One region of the Virgibacillus ainsalahensis genome, then DNA from elsewhere that is predicted to be linked to it. Evidence: a T-box and tRNA genes for the amino acid it is inferred to sense, from the RefSeq annotation. Region 1 holds a T-box; the other holds one or more tRNA genes.
The links. The T-box of region 1 lies ahead of glyQ (glycine--tRNA ligase subunit alpha). A T-box ahead of a tRNA ligase gene usually reads a tRNA of that ligase, here a tRNA-Gly.

Region 1 (5,829 bases):
TTAATGGTCGTAATTGCCGGTTTTATCTTCGAATTAACGAAGGTAGAATGGGCAGTTATTATCCTTGTTATAGGTATGGTACTCATAGCTGAAATAACAAACAGTGTAATTGAGCGGATGATTGATTATCTGAAACCGGAAATGCATGCATCAGCGAAGTCCATAAAAGATATTGCAGCAGGTGCTGTGTTAACTGCAGTAATTATTGCAATGATTATTGGATTGATTATCTTTCTCCCCAGGTTATATAGTTTTTTTTAAAAGCCCTGCAGAATGAAGGGCTTTTTATAATACCCGGAAAAAGTTTGCAACATTTTCACAGATTATGTCCTAATTTATAAAAGAAGAAATACTTTTTAAAGGTTTTGTCGATAGCATGAAATTGGAAGGTATTTGTAGTATGATAAAACATAAAGAAATACGTCGTGGAGGAAACAACATGGAAAATCATTATAAATCCGGGTTTATTGCCATAATCGGCAGACCAAATGTCGGAAAGTCAACATTTATGAATAGAGTAATTGGACAAAAGATAGCGATTATGAGTGATAAACCACAAACTACGAGAAATAAAATTCAAGGTGTATTAACCGAAAAAGATGCGCAAATGGTTTTTATTGATACCCCAGGAATTCATAAGCCAAAGCATCGTCTGGGTGATTTTATGGTGAAGATTGCAGAAGACACATTAAATGAAGTTGATGCTGTCTTGTTTATGATTAATGCAAAAGAAGGATACGGAAAAGGTGATCAGTATATTTTAGATCGCCTTAAGCAGGTGAAACGACCAGTATTTCTTATCATAAATAAAATCGATTTAATCCATCCAGATGATTTATTTTCATTAATCGAACAATATAAGGAAAAATACGAGTTTGAAGAAATTATACCTATATCAGCCTTACAAGGAAATAATGTGACGCATTTGCTTGATGTGCTGAAAACGCATTTGCCAGAAGGTCCACAATATTATCCAGAAGATCAGGTGACTGATCATCCAGAGCGGTTTGTAATTACGGAATTGATTCGGGAGAAAGTTTTACATCTAACTAAAGAGGAAGTGCCGCATTCTATTGCTGTAGTTCTTGAGAATATCGAAGAAAGGGAGTCTGAAAAGTTATTTATCCAGGCGACCATTGTAACCGAAAGAAAGACTCAAAAGGGTATTCTTATTGGAAAGCAAGGAAGTATGCTGAAAAATATCGGTAAAAATGCACGAAAGGATATTGAAGCATTACTAGGTTCAAAGGTATATTTGGAGCTTTGGGTTAAGGTTAAAAAGGATTGGAGAAACAAGCAAAGTCAGTTAAATGAATATGGTTTTCGCAGCGATGAATATTAATCATGGTAAATTTTTATACTAATTGTTTGAATAGGTGTGGGAAATCTAAGAATGCGTTACATTTTCAAACACATTTAACGAAAGGTGGGGTTTCTTGTGATTGACATAACCTGGAAAATCTTTAGTCAAACGGGAAACATTGAAACCTATTTATTAATGAAAGAGCTGGAAAATGAACCACAGGTCAATGAATTTGAAGGTTCAACGAATGAAGAACTCACTCCACAGGATAAGAATTAGTAGTACGAGCATGTTTGTTCAGTCTGACTTCAATCTGATAAGACAGAAAGGTGAAGTATGTGCTGGAAAAAATTGATGGGATTATTATAAAAACAACGGACTATAGCGAAACACATAAGATAGTTACAATTGTTAGTAAAAAGCTTGGAAAAATCGCTTGTATAGCAAGAGGAGCAAAGAAACCTAAAAGTAGAATGGCTGCTGTCACGCAGCCATTCATATATGGTGAATTTTTTATTTACCTGAATTCAGGTGGTCTGAGTACGATACAGCAGGGGGAAATGATCTATTCTTTCAGAAAGATTCGCGAGGATATAATGAAAACAGCGTATACTGCCTATATTACAGAATTGACGGATAAACTGGTCGATTCTCAAAGTCCCGATTTGTATTTGTTTGATCAGTTATACCAAACAATGCGTTGGATTGAAGAAAATGAGGATATAGAAGTGCCCCTCATGATGTATGAATTAAAACTGTTTAATAAAGGTGGATTTGCTCCAACAGTTGATAAATGTACCAATTGTGGAAATCAGGAGACACCATTTGCCTTTTCGATCCGGGAGGGAGGATTACTCTGTAACCGTTGCAGGCATCTGGATCATGAAGCGATTTCCATACCAGATTCTGTTGCAAAACTGTTACATGTTTTTGCCAGTCTGGAACTTGAGCGCGTTGGGTCCATTTCCGTAAGACCAGAGAATAGAAAACTATTGCGGCAAATTCTGGATGCATATTATGAACAATACGGAGGATATTATTTAAAGTCGAAAAAGTTCCTAAATCAGATCGATCTGCTGAAATGATGCGATCATTGACAATATAGCATGGAATAAAGTATTATTTATACATATTGATATAATACTATTGCTGAGATGGAGAATAGTACTTGCAGCTGGTTCTATTCAAAGCGAGTCCGGAATAGTGATAGCCGGATAATAGAACGGTAAGGAACGGCACTCCAGAGCAATTCGGATAAAAAGTGGCTCTTATGACAAATAAGAGCAAATAGGGTGGAACCGCGGTTAAAACCCGCCCCTATGTCTATATAAGTATAGACATAGGGGCGGGTTTTTCATTTCGCGTAGAAAAATGAGTGTGAACCCGAGAATTTTTTGCCAATTGCTTTCGGTTATGAATTATGAATTTAATTGTAAAAACTTATTGGAGGGTATAAAAACAATGAATATCCAGGAAATGATATTAACACTTCAAAAACACTGGTCTGAACAAAATTGTATTATTATGCAAGCCTATGATGTGGAAAAAGGTGCTGGGACCATGTCTCCAATGACATTATTGAGAAGTCTGGGACCTGAGCCATGGAACGTTGCTTATGTGGAACCATCAAGAAGACCGGCGGATGGCCGTTATGGCGATAACCCAAACCGCTTGTATCAACATCATCAATTTCAGGTTATTATGAAACCTTCACCGGATAATATTCAGGAACTGTATTTGGAATCACTAAAAAAGCTTGGAATCGACCCACTTCAACACGATATCCGTTTTGTGGAAGACAACTGGGAGAATCCGACACTTGGGGCTGCCGGTTTAGGTTGGGAAGTCTGGCTGGATGGAATGGAAATCACCCAATTTACTTATTTCCAGCAAATAGGTGGACTTGAAGCAAACCCAGTATCGGTGGAGCTGACTTATGGAATTGAGCGCCTTGCTTCCTATATTCAAGATAAAGAAAATGTATTTGACTTGGAATGGACAAAAAATGTTACGGTTAAGGATATATTTTTCCAACCGGAGTATGAACATTCGATATATACGTTTGAAGCATCCAATACCCAGATGCTTTTTGAACTGTTTACGATGTACGAGAAAGAAGCCAGGGCTACGATGGAAAAAGGACTGGTTTTCCCATCCTATGATTATGTACTGAAATGTTCCCATACCTTTAATTTGCTTGATGCAAAAGGTGTTATTTCAGTAACAGAGCGCACTGGCTATATTTCAAGAATCAGAAACCTGGCAAGAAATATTGCCAAAGCCTATGTTGCTGAAAGAGAACGACTGGGATTCCCGATGCTGAAAGAGGAGGAAAGGTAAATGACTACAGATGTTTTATTTGAAATTGGTTTGGAAGAATTGCCTGCACGATTTATAGATGATGCAGAAAAACAACTGGCAGAAAAAACAAAAAGCTGGTTGGATGAGTTACGTATCACCTATGATGGCATTACTTCTTTTTCAACACCAAGAAGGCTTGCTGTACAAATTGAAAACATTGCAGAAGAACAGACAACGATTGAAGAAGAAGCGAAAGGACCCGCAGAAAAAATAGCTAAAGATACCGATGGAAATTGGTCAAAGGCAGCCTTGGGCTTTACGAAAGGACAGGGTAAATCGGTAGAAGACATATATACAAAGGAAATAAAAGGAACATCCTATATTTTTGTTAAAAAACATATTGAAGGTAAGCAAACGATTGATTTATTGCCAGGGTTTAAAGAGATTGTTGAGTCTATCCAATTTGGGAAAAACATGCGCTGGGCTGAAGAAACCTTAAGATATGGCAGACCGATTCGCTGGCTGGTCGCACTTTATGGGGGAAAAGTCGTTCCGTTTGCAGTTGCTCATGTTGAAACTGGTAATCGAACATTTGGCCATCGGTTTTTAGGGGAAGAAATTACATTGGAAAAGGCGGAGGATTATCCATCCGTTTTGAAGGATAGTTTTGTTATTGCAGATGCTAAAGAACGGGAACATTTAATAGTAGAAGGCATTCGGGAACTGGAAGAAAGAGAGGATTTTCAGATACCGGCAGATGAAGAATTATTAAATGAAGTAAAAAACTTAGTGGAGTATCCGACAGTATTTGCAGGGTCATTTGAACAGAAATTTCTGCAGTTGCCCCCGGAAGTCCTAATTACGTCAATGAAAGAGCATCAGCGCTATTTTCCTGTAAAATCAAATGATGGAAAATTATTACCTCGTTTTATCGGTGTACGTAACGGGGACAGTTACAAACTTGATATAGTGACAAAAGGGAATGAAAAAGTACTTCGCGCGAGGTTGGCTGATGCGCAATTTTTCTATGAAGAAGATCAAAAACATTCGATTGATTACTATCAAGAACGATTAGAGCGTGTCGTGTTTCAGGAAAAACTGGGAACAATCAGTGATAAGGAAAAACGTGTTGTCGAATTTACAACAAAGCTTGCACAATTATTACAACTGGATGATAAAACTACATCAGCAGCAGTTCGGGCCGCCGAAATAAGTAAATTTGATTTAATGACAAACATGGTAAATGAATTTACAGAGCTACAAGGACTAATCGGGGAAAAATATGCGTTGAATTTCGGTGAAGATCAAGCTGTTGCCCAGTCGGTACGTGAACATTATTTGCCGAAACATGCAAATGACGAGCTTCCGGAATCAACGGCAGGATCAATTGTAAGTATTGCAGACAAACTTGATACGATTGTGGGTTGTATTTCTGCCGGGTTAATACCAACAGGTTCCCAGGATCCATATGGCCTCAGACGCCAGGCTACCGGGGTATTAAGAATAATGAAAGTCAACAAGTGGGATGTATCAATCGAGAGTTTATTAGGTATTGCTAAAGACATCTATCTTTCAGTGGATATAGGTCAGCAAGATAATGGAGAAACAAACCAGGAGCTTCATGAATTTTTCAAGCAGCGGACTGCATATTTGTTAAAAGAAATAGGGATTGAACAAGATGTTACGCAGGCAGTTCTGCATAATGAAATTGGTGTTATTTATCATACATTTGCCAAAGCTAAAGTCTTATCCGGAAAAAGAAGTGATGACCAGTTTAAAAATATTCAGGAAGCGTTGGTCCGTGTATTGAATTTATCAACGGAAACGGTTAAGCCAAAGATTGATTCAGCACATTTTGAGACTGATTCAGAACAAAACTTATATGAAAAATATCTCCAGGTTGCAAAAGCTTACAAAAAGGCCGATAATGAAAATGATGCATCCAAAGCTATGGAAATACTGGGTGAATTAGCAGCATATATCCATGACTTTTTTGAACATAATATGGTAATGGCAGAAAATGAAGAGGTTCGCAATAATCGGCTTGGATTAGTAAATCTGGTTGCTGAACTGATAAACGACTATGCTGACTTAAGAACTATTGAATGGAAGCAGCAGAATTTTTAAAAACCATTAGTATAACTTAGATTTCCTTTTCCCTTCAAATAAGATATAATATTGTAGAGCAGTATGACATACTGCTCGTTAGGTGGTGAAAAGGTGGA
Region 2 (5,829 bases), 570 kb from region 1:
CTTTTCGGGGCATCCTTCATCCTTGATGGATAAGCAAGTGCAATCGAAATGATGGACTGCGCTTCCGGCAGCAGACGCTCTGGTTCAGTACGCTCATCCAGTGAGCCTTTCTCAAATCCCGACTGGTAGCCAAGCTCCTGCTGTCTTCTTAGCCTTTCCCTTAGTTCTCCAAATACATCTGCAGAGGCAAAGCCAATTTTATCAATACCAATTTCTTTGCTGTATTCAATGATTTCTTGTTTCAGTTTTTCGGTATACATCGGCTTTCCCTCTCTTCTAGTTTTGTTTTACATTTGCTGTACGCATCCGGTTCAATACTGCAGCAATTTCATATCGTCTTGGCCGTGCAATGTCTCCCGGATGCTGATTTTTAAATACTGTAAATGAAGCAAGTCCTTTTTCATCCATTTGTTTCTCCACTTTATCCAACAATTCATGTAGTGATTTAGGTTCGAGCCCGTTTGTTCGATCCAAAAACTGTATAATTTCTGCAATCATCCGTGTTTGGGATTGGTCGACAAGCTGCTCCGTGTCTTCAAATGATATATCCGTTTTTCCCATAATTATTTTATATAACCCTTTCGCCTGGGTCTTTTCCTTTTTCCCTTTTCTCGTCTGAAGAGAGTTTTGCTGAAAATAACGTTTGGCGACCTTCCCGAAATGATTATCGGTGATTGCATCTCTTTCCAATGGATACTTTTGGATAATCTCATTTGCCTGTTCTGTCACATTATAAGGGACATAAGACTCCATCATAATAACGGTATCCGCTCTGTCGAAATAGTCACCGGACCCGCCCATTACAAGAATTGTTGAGACATCGAACTCGGTACGCATTTGTTTGATTTTATCAATAAATGGTGTTATTGGTTCTTTATGATTGCTCACAAGTTGCTGCATACGATGATCACGTATCATAAAGTTCGTCGCACTTGTATCTTCATCAATCAGCAATGTAGTTGCCCCGGCTTCTAATGCTTCCATTACATTGGCTGCCTGTGACGTACTTCCACTGGCATTTTCCGTTGAGAAGAATGATGTATCCCGCTGATGTGGAAGATTGTTGATAAATGGTGAAATATTTACACCAGTTACCTGCCTGCCATCCTCTGCTCTTATTTTCACCGCATCGGGATCTGTCAGAACAAACTCCCGGCCGTCTCCTTCTGTATGGGAATAAACCCCACGTTCAATCGCTTGTAAAATGGTGCTTTTTCCATGATAACCGCCACCAACAATTAACGTAATTCCTTTCTCTACAGCCATGCCTTTGATTGGTACCGATTGATGAGGAATTTCAATGGCCACTTCATTTTCTTCTGGACTGCGAAAAGTGACTGCATTCTTTAATGGCCGATTGCTAATACCGCTTTCTCTCGGCAATATTGCATCATTTGCTATAAACGCAATCCAACCTTTCTTACGCATCTCTGTACGGATAGCATCCTGCTGATCAGCAAGCTGTACAGCCTGTTGGATTTGTTCATCCGTAATGGTGAATATAGAATTTTTCATAATCATTGGCAATGCATTAGCGAATAACTTCTCTGCTTCTCTACCATTAATCTTTCTACCATTTGCAGGCAAACCAACAGAGATACACACCGTAATCGAATCTGCTGTTACCTGAACTGCACTGCGCTCAAGGATTTCCTGTCCTGGTTTATCAAACAGAATCATACCGCTTTTACCGGAACCTTTTATAAATAAGTTGCTCTTTGCAATTGCATTACCGACTGCACGTGCCATCGCATCTTCTGCTGCAATCTTTCTCGATTGGGACTGGAGCCAATCCTTCTTGACCTCCCGCTTATCAGCCGGTATGACAATACGTATTTTTGAAGGTGTCGCAAATGGATCACCTTGTACATAATCTATAAATAAGTCGAACGCATCATAAGTGTATTGACCCTGAATACTTTTATATCCTTTGTATCCTTTATTATCGAGTTGTTTTAATTGTTGTAATAGTTTTCTCATGATTATCCCTCAAATGTGATTTTTATTTACTTAAGCATACTATGTAGAAAATGGTGAATTCAAGTGAAGTGGAAGGGAGTCTGGGAAAATTAAAAACGCAACGCTTCGTAGTCTAAGTACGAAACACTGCGTTATGACATATGTATGGAGCGGGTGAAGGGAATCGAACCCTCATCATCAGCTTGGAAGGCTGAGGTTTTACCACTAAACTACACCCGCATATTTATTAATGTAATATTTATTGCTACTGTTTTTCAACTGCAAGACTAATTATAGCAATTGTTTTTACACAATGCAACAGTAAATTTACAATTTACGACAAAAAATTTATAATTTCTTAACATCGTTAGATAAATTTAATAATTATCAAAAGTTTGTTTACATTGAATAAGATAAGTAATAAAATAATCATATGTTTGAAGGAGGAAGAATTTAATGTCTGTGTATCCAATTATAATGTCCCAAACGAAATTTACGCACCGTGATAATTTGAAATACCCTTATGAAGAACGTGGGCTGCAATTTGGTGATGGTATATACGAAGTAATTCGTATTTACAATGGCAACTATTATTTACTCAACGAACATGTTGACCGTTTATTCCGTTCAGCAGAGGCAATCAAAATTAAGCTTACTTCAACAAAAGAGCAGATTACTGATCTGCTTCTTGAGTTATTGGAAAAAAACCAAATGAATACAGATGGAAAAGTTTATTTACAGGTGACGCGCGGATCGGCACCGCGCGACCATGTTTTTCCTGAAGACATTGAACCAAATGTATATGCATATGTACAGGATTTGCCCCGAAATGCAGGTAATCTTAAAAATGGTGTTAGCACCATTACGCAGCGTGATGTCCGCTGGCAGAATTGTTATATTAAAAGCTTAAACCTTCTACCAAATGTACTTGCAAAACAAGAAGCAAAAGAAAATGGCTGTTATGAAGCAATTTTGCACCGCGATGGTTTCGTGACAGAATGCAGTTCATCCAATGTATACATGGTGAAAGATGGGAAAATCTACACACACCCTGCAACCAATAATATTCTGCATGGATGTGTCCGCATGCGTGTGGAAAAATTTGCTAAAGATCTTAATATCCCATTTATTGAAGATGGATTCTCTGTAGAAGATATTAGCATGGCGGATGAGATCTTTCTCTCCAGCAGTACATCTGAAATCATGCCAATTATCACAGTGGATAATAATCAAATCAACGAAGGAAAACCTGGGAACATTACCAGACAATTACAAGAAGCATATAATGAGGATGCAAACCTCCTCGAAAACAGCAGAACTTCCAAGCCTCTGCATAGCGGAAGCTTTAATTGAGTCGTTTTAGAAAAGCAGTCATTTTTAATCGATAAAAATGACTGCTTTTCTATTCAATAGATTTATATTTTAAACGAGAGGCTTTTATCTATCGTTTGGGTCTATGGTTACGCTTCCCCTCAAAAGATTTTTTCTTTTGACACAAAAGATATAAAAGACGAAGTAATTTAACAATGATTTCCTCTCATCCCTTTACAAAATAGGTGCTACTACAGCGCTGCTTAAAAAATACTCGCTTTCCACGGGGAACGCTTCAGCCTCCTCACTCGCAAAGCCCGCTCGCTGCGGGGTCTTCAGACTGTTCCTTTCCCGTAGGAGTCTCGCATTTTTTTAAGCAGCTTAGAATAGCTCTCTGTTTAAGAGAGAAAACGTCCATGAAACATAAATTCCATGAGCTTTATCCTTTCTATAATCAGAACACCACTCCAAGCGTAGGCAGAATGCGTAGACTCCTGTGGGAATAGCACGAGTCTGAAGACCCCGGAGGAAGCGTTCTTTGCTTCTGAGGAGGCTGAAGCCGTGCCCACGGAAAGCGAAGTATTCTGCCGAAGCGATTGTGATAGCACTCGGGTTCAAAAGAAATGGAAGAAGCAAAACCACGATAAAGTTACTTCGTCTTTTATATCAACTGCGACGTTAATGTGCAACAAAATATACGAAAAGACCCAAACTAAAACACGGCATTTTCTCCATAAATAAAAAAGGGAATATTCCGTTATTTTAATTGATTCGTAACACGAAACAGTTTAGAATATAGATACGATTTACTGAACAGGAGGCTATTTATGACCAATCCAAAACGTGCGATTACCGCAGAAGATATAACTCAAATTGATGTTTTTAGTGATCCGCAATTTACACCGGGCGGAGAGGCTTTTTCCTATGTGTCAACAAAGATTAATGATCAAAATGAATACCAGTCCCATCTATTTTTTCAAAAACAAAATGAGAAAGAAGCAAAGCAATGGACCTATGGAGATGGAAAGAATAGCAATCTGCGTTTTTCACCAGATGGCAAGCTAGCTGTCTTTCAATCATCGAGAAGTGGCTTACCTCAATTATGGTTATTAAAAACGGATGGTGGTGAAGCAAAACAACTGACGACATTCAAACATGGTGCACACAGCCCCCAATGGTCTAAAGATGGCAAATCCATAATCTTCAGTGCACCACTGGAGAAGGATGATGATGTAAAAAAGCAAACAGAGCAGTCAAAAGAAGAACGTCAAAAAGAAGCAGAACAGAAAAAGAAACAGCCGCTTATCGTAAACCGTTTAAAGTATAAGTCAGATGCAAACGGATTCCATGATAGCAAACAGACACAGGTCGTCTTATTTGATATAGAGAATGAAATCTTTACACAACTGACATCAGCGGATGCAGATCACAGTCATCAGGATATCTCCCCTGATGGGACATTTTTACTTTTTGCTGCCAACTTAAGTAATGACAGAGATTATGAACAGAAAAGCGATCTATTCACTTTAAATCTTACAACGAAGGAAGTCATAAATCTAACAAATGGAAAAGGTGCTTATCATAGCGCAAGTTTTTCCCCGGACGGCAAAAGGATTGCTTACTTTGGACATGAATATGCATACGATGGTGCTACGTTAAATGAATTATATGTACATGAAGTAACTACCGGGAAACATACGAAACTTAGTGATGAATGGGACATACAGCTTGGAGATTTGATGATTGGCGATACGAGATTAGGAAATACCACGACTGGCCCCGTGTGGTCAAAAGATGAGAAACACCTCTTCTTTATTGCTACGGATTTTGGTGCGACTGGACTGTATCAGGCAACATTAGATAAAGAACTGAAGGTCCTCTATAAAGATAATAATCATGTCTTTGGTTTTTCCTATGACCCGGGATCTGGTGATTTTATTCTTGGCATCAGCACACCAACCAATCCTTGCAATTTTTACAGATTATCCAAAGGAACTGAATTAATACGATTAACCAACGCAAATGCAGCATTCCTTCAAGAAGTGTCCGTAGCTGAACCAGAAACGTTAACGATAACAGCTGATGATGGCTGGGAACTGCAAGGCTGGCTCCTTCGACCATATGGTTTTGAAGAAGACAAAAAGTATCCATTCGTTTTAGAAATTCATGGCGGCCCTCATGCGATGTATGGCCAGTCCTTCTTTCATGAAATGCAACTATTATCCGCAAAAGGCTATGTTGTTCTTTACATTAACCCACGTGGAAGCCATGGCTATGGTCAGGAATTCGTTGATGCTGTCCGATCTGACTACGGCGGAAAGGATTACACTGATTTAATGAACGCAGTTGATTATGCTCTAGAAAATCACAGCTTCATTGATGAAAAACGGCTTGGGGTAACTGGCGGCAGTTATGGTGGATTTATGACAAACTGGATTGTCTCACACACCAACCGGTTTAAAGCTGCTGTCACCCAACGCTCTATTTCAAACTGGTTAAGCTTTTACGGTGTCAGTGATATTGGTTACTTTTTTACAAAATGGGAGCTTGGTGAAAACC

Region 2: it has a tRNA-Gly gene. The T-box ahead of glyQ (glycine--tRNA ligase subunit alpha) is inferred to sense a tRNA for this amino acid. The anticodon was not compared.

Annotation. Positions count from the first base shown of each region.
Region 1 covers NZ_AP043943.1:1,988,192-1,994,020, reverse strand. Annotated here, with positions in the region: gene ACZ427_RS09710 (diacylglycerol kinase family protein) at 1-261, shown strand, start outside; gene era (GTPase Era) at 440-1,342, shown strand; gene ACZ427_RS09700 (YqzL family protein) at 1,439-1,582, shown strand; gene recO (DNA repair protein RecO) at 1,642-2,388, shown strand; T-box leader at 2,446-2,625, shown strand; gene glyQ (glycine--tRNA ligase subunit alpha) at 2,765-3,643, shown strand; gene glyS (glycine--tRNA ligase subunit beta) at 3,644-5,731, shown strand; gene ACZ427_RS09680 (helix-turn-helix transcriptional regulator) at 5,825-5,829, shown strand, end outside.
Region 2 covers NZ_AP043943.1:2,560,480-2,566,308, forward strand. Annotated here, with positions in the region: gene queG (tRNA epoxyqueuosine(34) reductase QueG) at 1-260, opposite strand, end outside; gene ACZ427_RS12510 (ABC-ATPase domain-containing protein) at 277-1,980, opposite strand; tRNA gene ACZ427_RS12515 (tRNA-Gly) at 2,126-2,199, opposite strand; gene dat (D-amino-acid transaminase) at 2,416-3,312, shown strand; gene ACZ427_RS12525 (S9 family peptidase) at 4,098-5,829, shown strand, end outside.